Persicobacter psychrovividus: one gene and its partner. The protein of the gene in region 2 binds, or shares a complex with, the protein of the main gene of each other region. Links are inferred from orthologs where the notes say so. Each region holds a gene or a part of one and is shown on either strand. Other genes may lie near its edges.

Region 1 (8,236 bases), 290 kb from region 2 along the record:
CATGCTACAATGCTTGGGCGTTATTTGGCAGCGAATGACCACGAATTCTATCAGCACTTGCCTTTCTTTGACTGGGAACAAGAAGCGATTAATTTCAATATTGAACCGCAGGTACGTATTGAACGTGCCGCAGCGCATGGAGCACACGTTTTAACAACGGTTTCGGATGTTACAGGGCAGGAGTGTATTCATCTTTTGGGTCGCAAGCCTGACGAGATCACGCCTAACGGTTTAAATATCGAACGGTTTACGGCACTCCACGAGTTCCAGAACTTACATAAGGAGTATAAAGAAAAGATCCATCAGTTTGTGATGGCCCACTTCTTTCCGAGCTACACTTTCGATTTAGATAATACTGTTTATTTCTTCACGTCAGGGAGATTTGAATATAAAAATAAAGGCTTCGATACCACTTTGGAGGCTTTGGCGAAGTTGAATTATCGCTTGAAGCAGGAGCAAAGTGATATCAATATTGTGATGTTTTTCATCACTAAGCGCCCTTACCATAGTGTGAACCCATCGGTGTTGCAATCGCGTGCAGTGATGGAAGAGTTGCGCTACACGACAAAAATGATCCAAAATCAGATTGGGGAGCGCTTATTTTATGCGGCGGCATCGAGTAACGATCACCGATTGCCTGAGTTGAATGACTTTGTGGATGAGTACTGGAAATTACGTTTCCGCCGTACGCTTCAGTCATGGAAAAGTGGAGGCTTGCCATCTGTTGTAACGCACAACCTTGAAGATGATCAGGATGATGAAATTTTGAACTACCTACGAAATGCCAATCTGCTCAATCATGAGGATGATCGCGTGAAGGTGGTTTATCACCCTGATTTCATTTCGCCAGCGAGCCCGTTGTTTGGAATGGAGTATGGTCAGTTTGTTCGTGGTTGTCATTTGGGGGTTTTCCCAAGTTATTATGAACCATGGGGCTACACACCACTTGAGGCTATGGCATCGGGTGTTCCTTCAGTAACCTCGGATTTGGCAGGTTTTGGTGATTATGTAGTGAACAACTTGCAGGATCACGAAGAAAAAGGGATTTACGTTATTGACAGGAAGAATGCCAATTTTGATGCAGGAGCAGACCAGTTGGCTTATAAGCTGCATAAATTCATTAAAATGGATCGTCGCCAGCGAATTTCTCAAAGAAACAAAACAGAGCATAACTCTACTTTCTTTGACTGGCATAACCTGATTCACCATTACGATAAAGCGCATAATCTTGCGATCAGTCGATTGAAAAAATAAGCCTGAGCAGCCAATGTTCAGACCAAAAAAAACGGCAAGCTTCAAATGAGGCTTGCCGTTTTTTAGTTTTATGACCGATTATTTATCGGTAGATGAATCATCATCATCAGAAATTGAACGACGCATGTCCGTGTCCGCCTGAATATTCTGGAATTTGTAATAATCCATTACGCCAAGGTTGCCATTTCTGAAAGCTTCCGCAATGGCCAATGGAATAGAGGTTTCTGCCTGAATTACTTTAGAGCGGGCTTCTTGTGTTTTAGCCTTCATCTCCTGCTCTTCAGCAACAGCCATTGCGCGGCGCTCTTCCGCTTTTGCTTCCGCGACCTTCAAATCGGCTTGTGCCTGATCAGTCTGTAATATCGCACCGATGTTCTTTCCTACATCTACATCTGCAATATCAATCGACAAAATCTCGAAAGCAGTCCCTGCATCCAAACCGCGTTGCAATACGAGTTTTGAAATCTTATCAGGGTTTTCCAATACTTCTTTATGAGACTGAGCGGAACCAATCGAGGTTACGATACCTTCACCCACACGAGCGAGGATAGTATCTTCACCAGCACCACCGACATACTGCTGAATGTTGGCACGAACCGTTACACGGGCAGTGGCAATCAACTGAATACCATCGGCAGCTACAGCAGCTACTTTTGGCGTGGTGATCACTTTAGGATTTACGGAAATCTGTACGGCTTCAAATACATCTCTACCCGCAAGGTCAATAGCAGTAGCTGATTTGAAGTTCAATCCGATATTGGCTTTGTCCGCAGAAATTAGTGCACGTACGATATTCTGCACATCACCACCCGCAAGGTAGTGGGTTTCCAGATCATTGGTGGAAATTTTCAATCCTGCTTTTGTGGCCGTAATCAAAGGATTAACGATAATGCTTGGTGGCACTTTACGAATACGCATTGCTACCAATTCGCCAAGACTAATTCTCACCCCAGAGAATAGCGCAGTAATCCATAGGTTTACTGGGATAAAATATAGAATAATAAAAAATAAAAATATCCCGAGTAATATCGCGATAATAGGAGCAAATGGTGTCATTCTTTAATTTTTAAAGGTTGAACAATTATTTTGTTTTTATAAATTTCAATGATTTCGATGGCTGTGCCAGCCTCCAGAAATAGCCCTCGGGTACTGACCTCCTCTTCGGTTTCACCAAAGAGTGCTTTGCCTACAGGTTTCAAGGCAGAAGTGGTCAAGCCTTCTTGTCCGATCATCAGCCCGATAGCATCCCGAGTATTGACACGACCTTCAACAGACGATTGGTTAGACATTTTCAACCATGGTTTGGACTGAAAGGCATAAATAGATAGGATGATGCCTACCACTGAAGAGCCTGCCAATACCCAATGACCAGCACTTGTGCCTAACTCAGTGTAGGAAAGATAAATCCCGAAAATCACGGCAATAGCCCCGATTACGCCCACAAAAGTAGTTCCAGGAACGAAGATGACTTCTACGAGCAAAAGGATAATTCCGACAATAATTAATAGCGCAATTAACAGCATAAAGGAGTTGAATTAATGTACTGTCAATATAAGTCTTTATTGAAATATTTTTAGAATAGCGGGCCGTTTTTGAAAGGATTTAGCCCGAAAATCGGGGATTGATTATTTAGGGGGAATAATAATCTAAGTAATATGATTATTGTTGGATAGGAAGGTGAAAAATACTGGGGTACTTAAAGAACTGCTGCAGGGTTATTTCCCAGAGGAAGAAATGTGCATACGTATTGTAAGGTGCGCAACGGTCCGTGAATTTTTTGAAGTCTGTTCTGCTGAGTTCGCCATCGGATTGCATGAGCCATGCGATGCCTTTTCTGATGGCCAAATCTCCAAAAGCACGAACATCTTCTTTTTGTAAGGTAAACATCAGGAACATTTGAACCGTCCATTGGCCAACTCCCTTGATGCTTTGTAGTTTAGTGCTGATGGTTTCGGTGTCTTCTGTCAGTAAGTTCTGACGACTGAAAAAAAGGGGCTTTTTAAGAAATGCCTGTGCAATATTCTGGCAGTAGGCCACTTTTCTGAAAGATAAACCACAGGCCTGTAATTGATCTGTGGGTATGGCCAGCAGGTGTGTAGGGGTAATGCCCTGAGGGAATAAACGGGAGAAGCGTTTGAAAACAGTCAGGCCAGCTTCGAAGGAAATTTGCTGAAAGATGATGTTGTAAACCATGCCCTCAAAGGGATCTTTGATGATCTCCCTGGGGGCATAATTGGGGCAATGCTGAATCAGTAAAGCCATTTCAGGAATTTGCTTCAGGTGGTCAACAGCTCGATTTGGGATTTTGAACCGCATTATTTCTCCAGCTGGGCTTTGAGGGCGAAGAGTTCATCCCGCAATTTTGCGGCAGCGATAAAGTCGAGTGCTTTGGCCGCTTTTTCCATTTCTTTCTGTGTTTTGGCGATCATCTTTTCGATGTCCTCCTTTTTCGCATACTGCAAAACAGGGTCGGCGGCAAGTGAAGGCTGGTTTTCCTCTACATAATATTCTTGTGCCTCTTTTTTATTATCAGCCACTTTGGTTTGCCCGAGAATTTCCTCACGAGATTTACGTATCGTTTTCGGCGTGATGCCATGTTCCTCATTGTAGGCTTGCTGAATTGAACGTCGTCGGTTGGTTTCCTCAATGGCCGTATTCATGGAATCGGTCATTTTGTCGGCATACATAATCACCGTACCATCCTCATTACGGGCGGCTCGGCCAATGGTCTGAATCAGGGATTTTGTAGAGCGCAGGAAGCCTTCTTTATCAGCATCAAGAATGGCTACCAGGGAAACTTCTGGCAGATCAAGGCCTTCTCTTAACAAGTTTACCCCAACGAGCACATCGTAAGTACCGAGGCGTAATTCACGCAGAATTTCCACCCTGTCGAGGGTTTTGACTTCCGAGTGTATGTATGCACATTTAATATTGGCACGCTCAAGGAACTTGGTCAACTCTTCCGCCATTCGCTTGGTCAAGGTCGTTACCAACGTTCGCTCATCACGTTGGATTCGATTGTCGATTTCCTCCATCAAATCATCAATCTGATTGATGGATGGGCGCACCTCAATTTTGGGATCCAGCAGCCCTGTTGGTCGAATGATCTGCTCCACAATAACGCCGTCAGACTGGCGGAGTTCGTAATCTGCAGGTGTGGCGGAGACAAAGACCATCTGGTTAATCATCCCTTCAAATTCTTCAAACTTCAGCGGACGGTTATCCATTGCTGCTGGTAGCCGCCAGCCATAATCTACCAGGTTTACTTTACGCGCACGGTCGCCACCATACATGGCGCGTACCTGAGGCAAGGTTACGTGGCTTTCATCAATCATAATCAAATAATCGTCGGGGAAATAATCCAGCAGGCAGAAGGGGCGCTGGCCAGGTTGTCGTCGGTCGAAATAGCGGGAATAGTTTTCGACGCCCGAACAATAGCCCAGCTCACGGATCATCTCCAGATCGAATTCTGTACGTTCCTGAATACGCTTGGATTCTTCTGGTCGGCCTTCTTCATCAAAGAAGCGAATCTGCTTGACCATATCATCCTGAATTTGCTTGATAGCCTCCTGTATGGTGTCTTTGCCTGTAACAAAAAGGTTGGCAGGAAAGATGGTGGTGGCGGTTTCATCGGAAATTTTTCTGCCAGATGCTGGGTCGATGGTCTGAATGGCCTCAATTTCATCTCCCCAAAAGTAGAATCGGTAGGCAAAATCGGCATAGGCGAGATAGATATCCACGGTATCGCCCTTTACCCTGAAAGTTCCCCGACGGAATTCCCCTTCAGTGCGGCTATAAAGAATATCCACGAGCGCAAACAAAAACTGATTTCTCGGCACGCTGTCTCCGACTTTGAAAGAGAGCACATTTTTGCCAAACTCTTCGGGGTTACCGATACCATAAATACAGGATACCGAAGCGACAACAATCACATCCCTGCGGCCTGTTAAAAGCTGCGAGGTGGCCTTTAATCGCAATTTTTCAATTTCTTCATTGATCATCAGGTCTTTCTCAATGAAGGTATTGGTGGCCGCAATGTAGGCTTCGGGTTGGTAATAGTCATAATAGGAAATGAAGTATTCCACCGCATTTTCGGGGAAAAACTGCTTAAACTCGCCATAAAGCTGAGCCGCCAAAGTTTTATTGTGCGCCAATACCAATGTGGGCTTCCCCGACTGGGCGATCACATTGGCCATGGTGAAGGTCTTTCCCGTACCTGTTGCACCGAGCAGGGTCTGAAAACGCTCCTGATTGGCAAGGCCCTGGGTAAGTTCTGCAATTGCCTGAGGCTGGTCGCCCATTGGCTTATACTCTGAGGTCAGTTTAAACTCCATTTTCCTATTGGTGAATCTAAATTATGTTGTTTCGCTTTGTGGGGCTACAGGCGTTTGGCCATCCAGCCAAATCTCCCAGCTTTTCTCTGCCTGAAGTACTAACATTTCGTACCCATTTTTGGCCTTCCCTCCTTTGCGTAATCCTTCTTGCATAAAGGCTGTAATCTCCGGATTATACACCACATCGTACAAATAATGCTTGGAGGTTAGGGCTTCGTAAGGCAAATCAACCTTGTCAAGTTCGTTGGGTGCGGTGCCCAGGGGCGTGGTATTGACAATCAGAGTGTGTGTGGCAACCAATTCAGGGTTTTCTTTCAGCGCTTTATAGGTATAGTCTGCTTTCTGCGGATCTCTTGATACCATTTTCACATTGATCCCCATATCGGTTAAAGCAACGCGAACGGCCTTTGAAGCGCCTCCGGTGCCCAATACGAGCGCATCGGTAATATTGCTGAGGTTTTCCCCGATCCATTTCGTGACGGAATTCCTGAAGCCATAATAGTCGGAGTTATAACCAACAAGCCCCTGATCTGTAAATTTAATCACATTTACGGCACCAATTTTCTGGGCACTTTCATCGAGGGATTTCAAGTACGGGATAATGTCGTTTTTGTATGGAATCGTAACATTGATCCCTGCAAAATTGGGGTTGGTTTCCAACAGTTCAGGGAAAGATTCAATGTTAGGAATTTCAAATAGTTTGTAGTCAAAACCCTCAATATCTTCTTTCTTGAATTTTTCTGTAAAATATTTTTCTGAGAAAGAGTAGTCGAGGGTTTCTCCAATAAGGCCTAAAAGTTTCATAGGGTTGAATTAAAAGGTTTAGGACAATGCGCTATGCTTGTTTGGTATTGCTTCTTGAAGCAAAATAATCCAATCCGAACACCAATGCAATAGCCCCCACAATACAAATGATCGCAACCAGTGTTTGCGGATTGGCATGTTGTCCATAGGTGCTTGGTAAAATATTTTTGGTGATCAGGGCTACTTCTTCCCCGTGGCTGTTGATGCGTGTTGAAAGCACTTCTTTCCACGGCCACACTTTGTTCAGGGAGCCGATCATGAAGCCAGACAGCAGCGCTACCGCTAAATCGTGGTATTTGGAAAGTAACCAGGAGATAAAACGGCTGAATAACGCCAAACCGAGGACACAGCCTGCACCAAAGACAGCAATGACGTCCAATTGTAAATTCTTAATCGCGTTTAATATAAAAGCGTATTTTCCGAGAATTAACAACAAAAAACTTCCAGAAATTCCTGGGAGTATCATTGCACATATGGCAATGGCGCCCGATAAAAAGATAAAGCCATAGTTTTCTGGGGTGCTTGTAGGTGTAGCTACGGTTACAAAATAGGCTATCGCAATACCTGCGATTCCTGTCAGTAATACAGGGACAGACCATTTTCTGATTTGCTTGCCGACTAAAATTGCCGATATGATGATCAGCCCAAAGAAGCATGACCAGATTGGGATCGGGTGGTGTTCGAGCAGGTAGGTGATCAGTTTGGCCAAAGAGAGTACGCTTGTGGCAATACCCGCGAACAGGATCAGTAAAAATGTTCCGTTAATGTATTCCCAAAAAGCTTTGAGCTGGAAAGAAAACAGCAATTTCAGGGCGGTAGCATTGACCGATTTAATGCTGTTGATCAGGGTTTCGTAAATGCCAGTGATAAAGGCAATGGTTCCTCCTGATACGCCAGGGACAACATCGGCAGCGCCCATGGCGACTCCTTTAAGAAAAAGTGTAATTTGGGATTTCATGAATTCGTAAATTATACATTGAGCAAGAGCCTTGCTGTGTTTATGAAGGATAAATATACCTAAATGATCAAGGAATGGAAAATAAAAAAGCGATCTGCCAATGACAGATCGCTTCAATATTGTGCAAGAAAAGAGCTTTAGATGATCGTTTCTTCAAAGTTTTTATTGGATAGAAAATCCATAAAGGTATCGCCACGGAGTCCCAAACGGATTGTTTCCAATGGAATAACCTCGTTAGGCGCAATGTTTCCAACATTTACATTCGGGCCACAAAGTTTGATGAACCATACCTGCTGTGTTTTTTGAGGGGCTTCCCAGATGATTTTTTCTGAAGGAATTTTTGTCAAAATTTCTTCTACCAATCCTGAGCGTACCTCTCCTGAAGAACGGAAAAGACCCACATTTCCTCCCTCACGGGCCTCGCCGATCACCTTCCATGCGCCAGCGTCAAGCTCAGCCTGCATGAACTGAATCCATTTGTATGGAGGGATAATCTTTTCAGCATCTTTAGAGCCTACTTCAGAAAGTACGGTGAACTCCTTTGAAAGCTTATGAATGTACTCACACTTTACATCGTGCGGCAATTCAATAGATCCGTCAGAAACCTCTACATGCTCAACACCAAATTTATGCAAGGTGCGCACATAATCTTCAAACTGGCCACGTACAAGGAAAGCCTCGAAAAGTGTTCCACCGAAATAGGTAGGAATACCCGCTTCTTTGTACAGGTTGATTTTTTCCTGAAGGTTAGGCGTAACCGCGGATGTCCCGAATCCCAACTTCACGATATCTGTGTATGCTCCAGCACTGCTCAAAAAGTCCTCGACTTGTCTAAGGCTAAGGCCTTTGTCCATGACCATTGTACAGCCCGATTGTCTCGGTTTTT
Region 2 (8,326 bases):
AATACGAGACAAAAAAATGGAGGTGGTTGAGGCAACGACCAAAGAAGCACCTTCAGAAACGGGAAGTAAAGTAAAAAAGCTTTTAGACCAAATTTCATTAGATGGTCTATTTTCAATGCATGACCTTACATTTTATGATGAGGCAGCCCTTATTGCAGATAATGGAACAACTCTTTATTCTTATAAAAATAACACCTGGGAAGAATATTTGGATTTAAAAACCTTCGATGATAGCCAAACCAAGATTAGAGCGATTGAAGGGCTCGGGGATCAGTTGTGGATAGCAACGGATAAGTCTGTCTTTTTATTAAATGGTAAAAAGGTGGTACAACAATTCGATTTAACTAAAGGCCACTTCTTAGGCAAAAACACAAGAATCTACGATATGGTAGCCGACCATCAAGGTAAGATATGGTTTTTAGATGGAGGCTTGCCAAAGAATAACTTTAAGAATGTTACTCCACCGAAAAAGGGATATTCAAACACTGGAATTACACAAGTTAGTTCTATTTCAGCTGGGCCAAATTATGAAATGTTTGCTCCAACATGGAGTCTTGTTAACGATTCTAAGGAATTAGACTTGTTGGCCTCAACAATGCAGGTGGATGGCGAAAATATTCGTTTGGACAAGGCGGTTATTAAGAAGGTAGTCGATGGGAAGGAAGTGGATGTGGTGACCGTTCCGGGCAAAGACTATTTGATGAAACATACTCAGGGTCAAGATGGCACTTTGTTTATTTACGATAAAGATCAAGTGCATCAATATAGTGAAGGAAAATTGACTAAATTATTAGAAGGACAGGACCCTAAATTGGCTAAAGGTTTTAAAGGAGTTTGGAAATTGGCAGACGGGGAAATATGGATTCGTGCGGCTAAGGGAATGTTCGTAATTTCAGTAGATAATTCTGTGCAGTTTTATACCAAGAAGAATGATGGTGGATTACCTACAACTAAGCCATATCAAGTTTTTCAGGCATCAAATGGTGTTAAATACATGAGAACATTGTGGAAAAATTATAAGCAAATTGATGGGCAATGGTTGGATTATAAGTCAGCAGGTAGTGGGTATATTGAAGGCGAAAATGGAGTGGTGTACAGCCCAAGTGGCTCAAGTTATGGGGGGATTTATGAGCAAACGGAAAAAGAAGTCAAAAACATCAAATATAATGAGAAATCGGTGGTGACGATGGAAAGTTATCAGGGTGCGAATGGTGGTGTGTGGTTTATTGGTAACGAAGCGTTTTATTATTTAAAAAATGGAGAGTTAATCAAATTTGATGAGTGGAACTCAACCCTTAGAGGTAGTTGGATAGATGCTGTGATTGTCAAGGATGGAAAGGATTATTTAAAATGCATAATCAAAGATTTTACCCCTCCTAAATCCGCAACACAACAAGTTGTAGAGCCTGTTCCCGTAAAAAAAGAAAAATTTATTTATGGGAAAGAAGTAACCTGGGCAGTATTCAACTCATCGGAAGTGCCGGTGTCAGTTATCGAAGAGGAAGAATAATACCTTGCTAATCGGTTCATGAGAACCAAATCAAGAGTACCAAATCAGTATGGACGTTGCACGTAACGTCCATACCGTGAGGTAGAAAAATAGGCGTGTTAAGGGACCATGATTCCCATGATTTTTTATTGTCCTCTGGGCAGTGTTGGTAACGGAAATATTAAATATAACTTGGTATGGCCTGTCACGAGAGGGACGCTCGCGATAGGTGAAAATCAGTATGGTGTTAGATGTAAATAATTACGTCTTTACGAGATCACGCCAATCAAGCTAATCCTTACTAATCATGCAAATCAGCATCTAAATCAAGACACAAAAAAAAGGCTTACCACACGGTAAGCCTTTTCTATATCTTCAAGCGATTACTTCGCCTCCTCATCCTCAATTTGCTTACACAATTTGCGGTACCATTTTTCACCGTACTTGCGTTCCAATGGTCCCTGCAAAAATTTATAAACCGGTACTTTGAGTTTCTCGCCCAACGTACAGGCGTCGGCGCAGATGTCCCAACGGTCATAGTTCAGTGCATCATACTGGTCGTATTTAGTCACCCGGATCGGGTACAGGTGGCAACTGATTGGCTTATAATAAGAGATTTTCTTGTCCAGATACGCTTGTTCAATCGCACATTTCAAGGTGCCGTCCGCCTCAATATTGGCATAGGCGCATTCTTTCCCGTCAATGATAGGCGTCGAATAGTCGTCCTCCCAATCTTTTACATAAGTACCTTGCTCCTCAACGGCTTTAATGCCTTCCTCAGTCATATAGGGCTTTACCTGCTCATAAACCTCCTCGAGAATAGGAAGTTCCTCAGCCTCTAATGGTGCACCGAGGTCGCCCTCAACACAACATGCGCCTTTACATTTACTAAGATCGCAAACAAATTTTTGTTCTTTGATATCGTCGCTGATGACCTGATTATCGATTACGATCATTTTTATATTTTTAAATGAATGATTATTCTGTCTGTTGTAATGCCTTCGCAGCAAGATGATTACCCGAGGGGAGCATCCTGGCGCGGAAAGGAAACCGTGCAAATTTAATGCAAATTTGTGATTATATCGTATTTTGTTGGTGGAGACCTGTAATTTTAGCTTTTGCTGAAACCAAAGACCTTCAGCGATTTGTTGAATTGCTGGCAGTGGAGCCAACCTCCCAGGCTCACAGCGCCCACCATGGGCGTTCCCTGAAAAGAGAACTCCTCCGGGACCAATAAAGTTAGCCTGCCCCTGGTGGAATACCACCTTCCACGAATGAGAATAATCCCGCCAAAAGCGTTATATTTGTTTTTTGGCCATTGAATATTAATCACGATTACGCAAACGAAATGAATTATTTGGATCTACTGAATGCACCACAGCGAGAGGGTGTAGTGAATACTGAAGGAGCAACGATGATTATCGCTGGGGCAGGATCAGGGAAAACGAGGGTGCTGACCTTCCGGATTGCCCACCTGATGCGCGCTCATGGGGTGGATCCATTCTCAATCATGTCGCTGACCTTTACCAATAAGGCGGCACGTGAAATGCGCGAGCGTATTGAAAAGGAAGTGGGGAATGAGGCCCGCAACCTTTGGATGGGGACTTTTCACTCGGTATTTGCCAAAATTTTGCGCTTTGAGTGTGAAAAGCTCGGCTATCCGTCCAACTTCACCATCTACGATGCGGACGATACCAAATCCTTGATCAAGACGATTGTCAAAGAAATGCAACTGGACGACAAGGTGTATAAAGCCAATGCCGTTTACAGCCGTATTTCCAATGCCAAAAATAACCTCATCGATTTTAATCAGTACCTCAAAAATCCGATGTTTAAGGCCGATGATGAGGCCGCCAAGCGCCCATTGTTAGGGGAGATTTATAAACGATATGTGATCCGCTGTTTCAAGGCGGGAGCGATGGATTTTGATGATCTGCTGTTCAATACCAATGTATTGTTCCGCGACCATCCCGATGTTTTGCATAAATATCAGCATCGTTTCAAATATATTCTGGTCGATGAGTTTCAGGATACCAACGTTTCGCAATACCTGATTGTCAAAAAACTCGCAGGGGTGCATCAGAATATCTGTGTGGTAGGTGATGATGCCCAGTCGATTTATGCATTCCGTGGTGCCAATATTCAGAATATCCTGAATTTTGAAAAGGATTTTCCTGAGGTAAAAACCATTAAGCTGGAGCAGAATTACAGATCGACAAGCACGATTGTAAATGCGGCCAATGGGGTGATCGCCAAAAACCAGGGACAGATTGAAAAGGACGTCTGGACGGCCAATGCGGAAGGGGACAAAATTGACTTGGTGCAAGCCTCTTCGGATAGTGAAGAAGCCCGCTTGATTGCCCAGGGGATTTTTGAATCCAAAATGACCCATCAGTGGCATAACGAGGATTTTGCCATCCTCTATCGTACCAATGCGCAGTCACGTTCTCTGGAGGAAGCTTTGCGCCGTGCGAACTTGAAATATAAGATCGTTGGTGGCCTTTCCTTTTATCAGCGTCGGGAAATTAAGGACCTGATCGCTTATTTCCGTGTCGCCCTGAATCCCAACGATGAGCAGGCGGTCGTGCGCTCGATCAATTTGCCCAAGCGTGGTATTGGACCCGGTACGGTAGATAAAATTCGGGTATATGCCGCAGAGCAAAACGTTGAATTGTGGACAGCCCTTCAGCAGTGCCGTGTTTTCCTTCCCGGACGGGCAGCCAATGCGGTAGACGGCTATGTTACGCTGATCAAATCCATGCAAATTGATGTCGAGAAATTCAATGCTTTCGAGGCGGCACAAAAAGTAGCCAAAGCTTCGGGATTGATGCGTGCATTGTTCGAAGATAAGACCGTCGAGGGGGTGAGCCGTTATGAAAACGTGCAGGAATTGCTCAATGCGGTCAAAGAGTTTGTCGATAACGAAGAAAATGAGGATAAAACCTTGGATGCATTCCTGCAAGAAGTATCTTTACTCACAGGAGTGGATCAGGCCAAGGACGATGATCCGGACGTGATCACGCTGATGACCATCCACATGGCGAAAGGGCTTGAATTCAAGCATGTTTTTGTTACCGGTATGGAAGAGGAATTATTTCCCTCGACCATGATGATGGCCTCAAGAGATGATTTGGAGGAGGAACGCCGTTTGTTTTATGTGGCCATAACACGTGCCGAGCAAAAATTAACACTTTCTTTTGCAATGAATCGCTACCGATTTGGTAAATTGGTCAATTGTGAGCCTTCACGCTTTTTAGAAGAGGTGGATTCGAACTTGCTCAACGTGGCCAAAAAGACCCGACAGGTGAGTTTCAATGATGCTGCACCAAGCGTTAACCCTTCTGGGCTGGGGTCAAACTTCATGAACAGCAAGGGAACATCCGGAGCGCAGTATGCTAAAAACCTCGTCAATAATAATCCATTGGCCAACCGCAAAAGTCCGCAGGTAGATCATAAGCCGTCATCAGGATTTACACCAAGTGATCCGAGTCTGCTGGCCGTAGGGCAAAAAGTAGAACATCTTAAGTTTGGCTTCGGAAAGGTTGTCCGGCTTGATTTGAACGGTGCGGCACCAAAAGCACAAGTGAACTTTGAACTGGTAGGAGATAAAACCCTGCTGCTGAGTTTTGCCAAGCTGCATATTGTGGAGTAAAGGCAAGCAATTTTTTTAATAGATTATCGTGTTTGTTTTGCGCCAACGGCTTTGCCATTGCGTAACTCATCCTAAAGCAAAGAAAATATTCAGATATATGCATAATTACAATACCACCAAATCCGAAATCTTACAAAAGGAATATGGTCGTAATATTCAGGAGCTTGCTGCTCATGTAGTCAGTATTGAAGATCGACAAGAGCGCACCAAAGCCGCTTTTGCACTGATTCACCTGATGAAGGAGCTGACCCCAAATAAAATGAAGGACTCTCCGGAATATGCGCAACGTCTTTGGGATGATTTGTACATCATTACTGATTTCAAGCTTGATGTTGACGCTCCTTTTGAGTGTCCAGAGCCAGCAAGCATCCACAAAAAGCCACAAACGGTCCCTTACTTGGGTGGGCAGCCTCGCTACCGACACTATGGCCGTAATATCGAAAACATGATTGCCAAGGCTTCGGAAATTGAAGACGAGGAAGAGCTGATCGGGGCAGTGGTAACGATCGGGAAGCTGATGAAAATCTTCTACCTGCAATGGAACCGTGATAATGTCGATGATCGTCTGATTTTGGATGATATCAAGCGGATCTCCCGAGGGAGTGTCAAGTTTGATAACGACAAAATTCTTGAAGATAACCTTTTGGCCAGCAGTGGAACACCAAACAGGACTGGCAGAAACTTTTCCAATAACAACCGCCGGAGAAACTTCTCCAATGATCGCCGCAACAATAACAACAACAGAAACAGCGGGCAGAACAGGGGAGGCCAAGGGAAAGGCAACAACTACCGAAAAAGAAAAAATTAATTATATTAAAAAAGGAGGCCGAAACAGCCTCCTTTTTTTTAGATTTGTCCCTTCAAAAAATATGCAGCTTTTATCTTCGGAAATTCATACATTCAGTCGGAGATCCCCAATTTCTTGTTTAACTTATTACAAAGCATTCGGGTGGCAGCATAGGCTTTGCTAAATTTGTTTTAAGACTCAATAATCATAAAAATCCATGGCAGCATTCAAAATAGAGGGTGGCGCATCACTGAGCGGTGAGATCACTCCTCAGGGCGCAAAGAATGAGGCACTGCAAATTCTAAGTGCAGTTCTGTTGACCTCAGAACCTGTAACCATCCACAATATTCCCAATATCAGGGATGTCAATAAGCAAATCGAATTGCTGAAGGATTTCGGCGTAAAAGTCGATCAGCTTGAAGAAAAAGGCAGTTACCGATTTGAGGCCTCAGGGGTTGACCTGAAATTCCTCGAAACAGAAACATTCCGCAGCAAGGCCTCCTCCTTGCGTGGATCCATTATGCTGATAGGCCCACTGTTGGCGCGTTTCGGTGAAGCACAAATGCCTCAGCCTGGTGGTGATAAAATTGGCCGCCGCCGTCTTGATACCCACTTTATAGGACTGAAGCAACTCGGGGCAAACTTTGATTTTGATGCACAGCGCCATCGTTATTTCGTGAAAGCGGAGCAGCTTACGGGCAAGTATATTCTTCTGGATGAAGCCTCTGTAACAGGAACTGCCAATTTGGTAATGGCGGCCGTACTTGCAAAAGGAAAAACAACCATTTACAATGCCGCTTGTGAGCCTTACTTGCAGCAGTTGTGCAAAATGCTCAACCGTATGGGTGCCAACATCTCAGGCATCGGGTCCAATTTGCTGGAAATCGAAGGGGTCGAGGTACTTGGTGGTACCACACATACCCTGCTTCCTGACATGATTGAGATTGGGAGCTTTATTGGCCTCGCTGCCATGACGAAGTCCGAAATTACCATCAAAAATGTACGTATCGATCAATTGGGTTTAATCCCAAATACGTTCCGAAAACTGGGTATTCGCATTGAAGAAAAAGGGGACGATCTTTTTATTCCTGCTCAGGAACATTATGAGATTGATACCTTCATTGATGGCTCAATCCTGACCATCGCCGATGCTATCTGGCCGGGCTTCACCCCTGATTTGCTGTCCATTCTATTGGTGGTGGCAACGCAGGCGAAAGGTACCGTACTGATTCACCAGAAAATGTTTGAGTCCCGTTTGTTCTTTACCGATAAACTGATCGACATGGGGGCGCAGATCATCCTTTGTGATCCTCACAGGGCTACTGTTATTGGCCTGGATAGAAAATATCCGCTCCGTGGTATTCGCATGACCAGCCCGGATATCCGTGCCGGAGTTTCTTTGCTGATTGCCGCCCTTTCGGCCACAGGTACCAGCGTGATCGACAATGTAGAGCAGATTGACCGCGGTTATCAGGACATCGATGAACGCTTGCGTGCATTGGGTGCGAAAATCGAAAGGATCAACTAATTTGTTGTAAATAAAAACATTACTCTTATAGAAATTGAAAGGCTTCTACCCTCATCATTTTGGGTATGAAGCTTTTTTGTGTACCTTTGTGGCTTATTTGAAAAGCATTTTTTCGTTGATTAAAAATATTCTATATGGATTTATTTGCTAAGTGTGATGCAAAAAACACGCCTCTTGGAAAATACTCAGATGTAGACGAAGGTTACTACATGTTTCCTAAGTTGGAAGGGGAGATTGGTCCTCGTATGAACTTCCAAGGCCGTCAGGTATTGAACTGGTCGTTGAACAATTATTTGGGTTTGGCGAACGATCCTGAGGTGCGTAAGGCGGATGCTGATGCTACTGCAAACTGGGGATTAGCATACCCAATGGGTGCGCGTATCATGTCTGGAAATACCACTAAGCACGAGCAGTTGGAGCGTGAGTTGGCGGATTTCGTAGGGAAGGAAGATTGTTTCTTGCTGAACTTCGGTTACCAAGGGGTAGTATCAATTATTGATGCGGTATTGGACCGTCGCGATGTCGTAGTTTACGATGCAGAAAGCCATGCTTGTATCCTTGATGGTCTTCGTCTTCATATCGGTAAACGTTTCGTTTATACTCATAACGATATGGAATCCCTGGAGAAGCAGCTGGAGCGTGCGGAGCGTTTGGCGAAAGAAACCGGTGGCGGTGTCTTGGTGATTACCGAAGGTGTTTTCGGGATGTCGGGTGCGATGGGCGCTTTGGCAGAAGTTATCAAGCTGAAAGAGAAATTCGACTTCCGTTTGTTCGTTGATGATGCGCACGGTTTCGGTACAATGGGTAAAACAGGTGCAGGTACTGGTGAGCAATTGGGTTGCCAGGACGGTATCGATCTTTACTTCTCAA

What was found.
Region 1: the proteins of AABK40_RS10880 (region 2) and uvrB are in contact, whole or in part, in a crystal structure (PDB 7EGT), measured with the Thermus thermophilus proteins. The link is inferred for Persicobacter psychrovividus from one-to-one orthologs. Residues at the interface, in WP_096412145.1 of Thermus thermophilus: His654, Arg656, Phe657, Gln666, Asp668, Glu669, Lys680, Arg681, Leu682, Ser683, Lys685, Tyr686, Ala687; in WP_096411307.1 of Thermus thermophilus: Glu23, Leu25, Arg26, Asp27, Gly28, Glu29, Arg30, Phe31, Arg55, Glu326, Asp327, Phe328, Glu379, Ser382, Gln383, His398, Gly400, Arg401.

What each region holds. Positions count from the first base shown.
Region 1 is NZ_AP025292.1:2,847,679-2,855,914, reverse strand. The notes cover bases 3,080-5,995. They hold uvrB (excinuclease ABC subunit UvrB), read right to left. Parts: upstream 5,589-5,995; coding sequence 3,570-5,588; downstream 3,080-3,569. Other genes in these bases: AABK40_RS12220 (shikimate dehydrogenase family protein), read right to left, coding at 5,610-5,995; AABK40_RS12230 (DNA-3-methyladenine glycosylase family protein), read right to left, coding at 3,080-3,570. Outside these bases: AABK40_RS12245 (glycosyltransferase), read left to right, coding at 1-1,254; flotillin-like protein FloA, read right to left, coding at 1,333-2,310; AABK40_RS12235 (NfeD family protein), read right to left, coding at 2,307-2,777; more of AABK40_RS12230, read right to left, coding at 2,914-3,079; more of AABK40_RS12220, read right to left, coding at 5,996-6,392; AABK40_RS12215 (polyprenyl-phosphate transporter), read right to left, coding at 6,424-7,350; AABK40_RS12210 (phosphosulfolactate synthase), read right to left, coding at 7,488-8,236. UniProt on the Escherichia coli protein: The UvrABC repair system catalyzes the recognition and processing of DNA lesions. A damage recognition complex composed of 2 UvrA and 2 UvrB subunits scans DNA for abnormalities.
Region 2 is NZ_AP025292.1:2,557,281-2,565,606, reverse strand. Bases 2,484-5,489 are described here. They hold AABK40_RS10880 (ATP-dependent helicase), read left to right. Parts: upstream 2,484-2,837; coding sequence 2,838-5,141; downstream 5,142-5,489. Other genes in these bases: AABK40_RS10875 (DUF4290 domain-containing protein), read left to right, coding at 5,239-5,489. Outside these bases: AABK40_RS10890 (ligand-binding sensor domain-containing protein), read left to right, coding at 1-1,510; AABK40_RS10885 (DUF3109 family protein), read right to left, coding at 1,873-2,445; more of AABK40_RS10875, read left to right, coding at 5,490-5,949; murA (UDP-N-acetylglucosamine 1-carboxyvinyltransferase), read left to right, coding at 6,146-7,456; AABK40_RS10865 (aminotransferase class I/II-fold pyridoxal phosphate-dependent enzyme), read left to right, coding at 7,591-8,326. UniProt on the Escherichia coli protein: A helicase with DNA-dependent ATPase activity. Unwinds DNA duplexes with 3'-5' polarity. Translocates on single-stranded DNA with 3'-5' polarity. Initiates unwinding more efficiently from a nicked substrate than double-stranded DNA.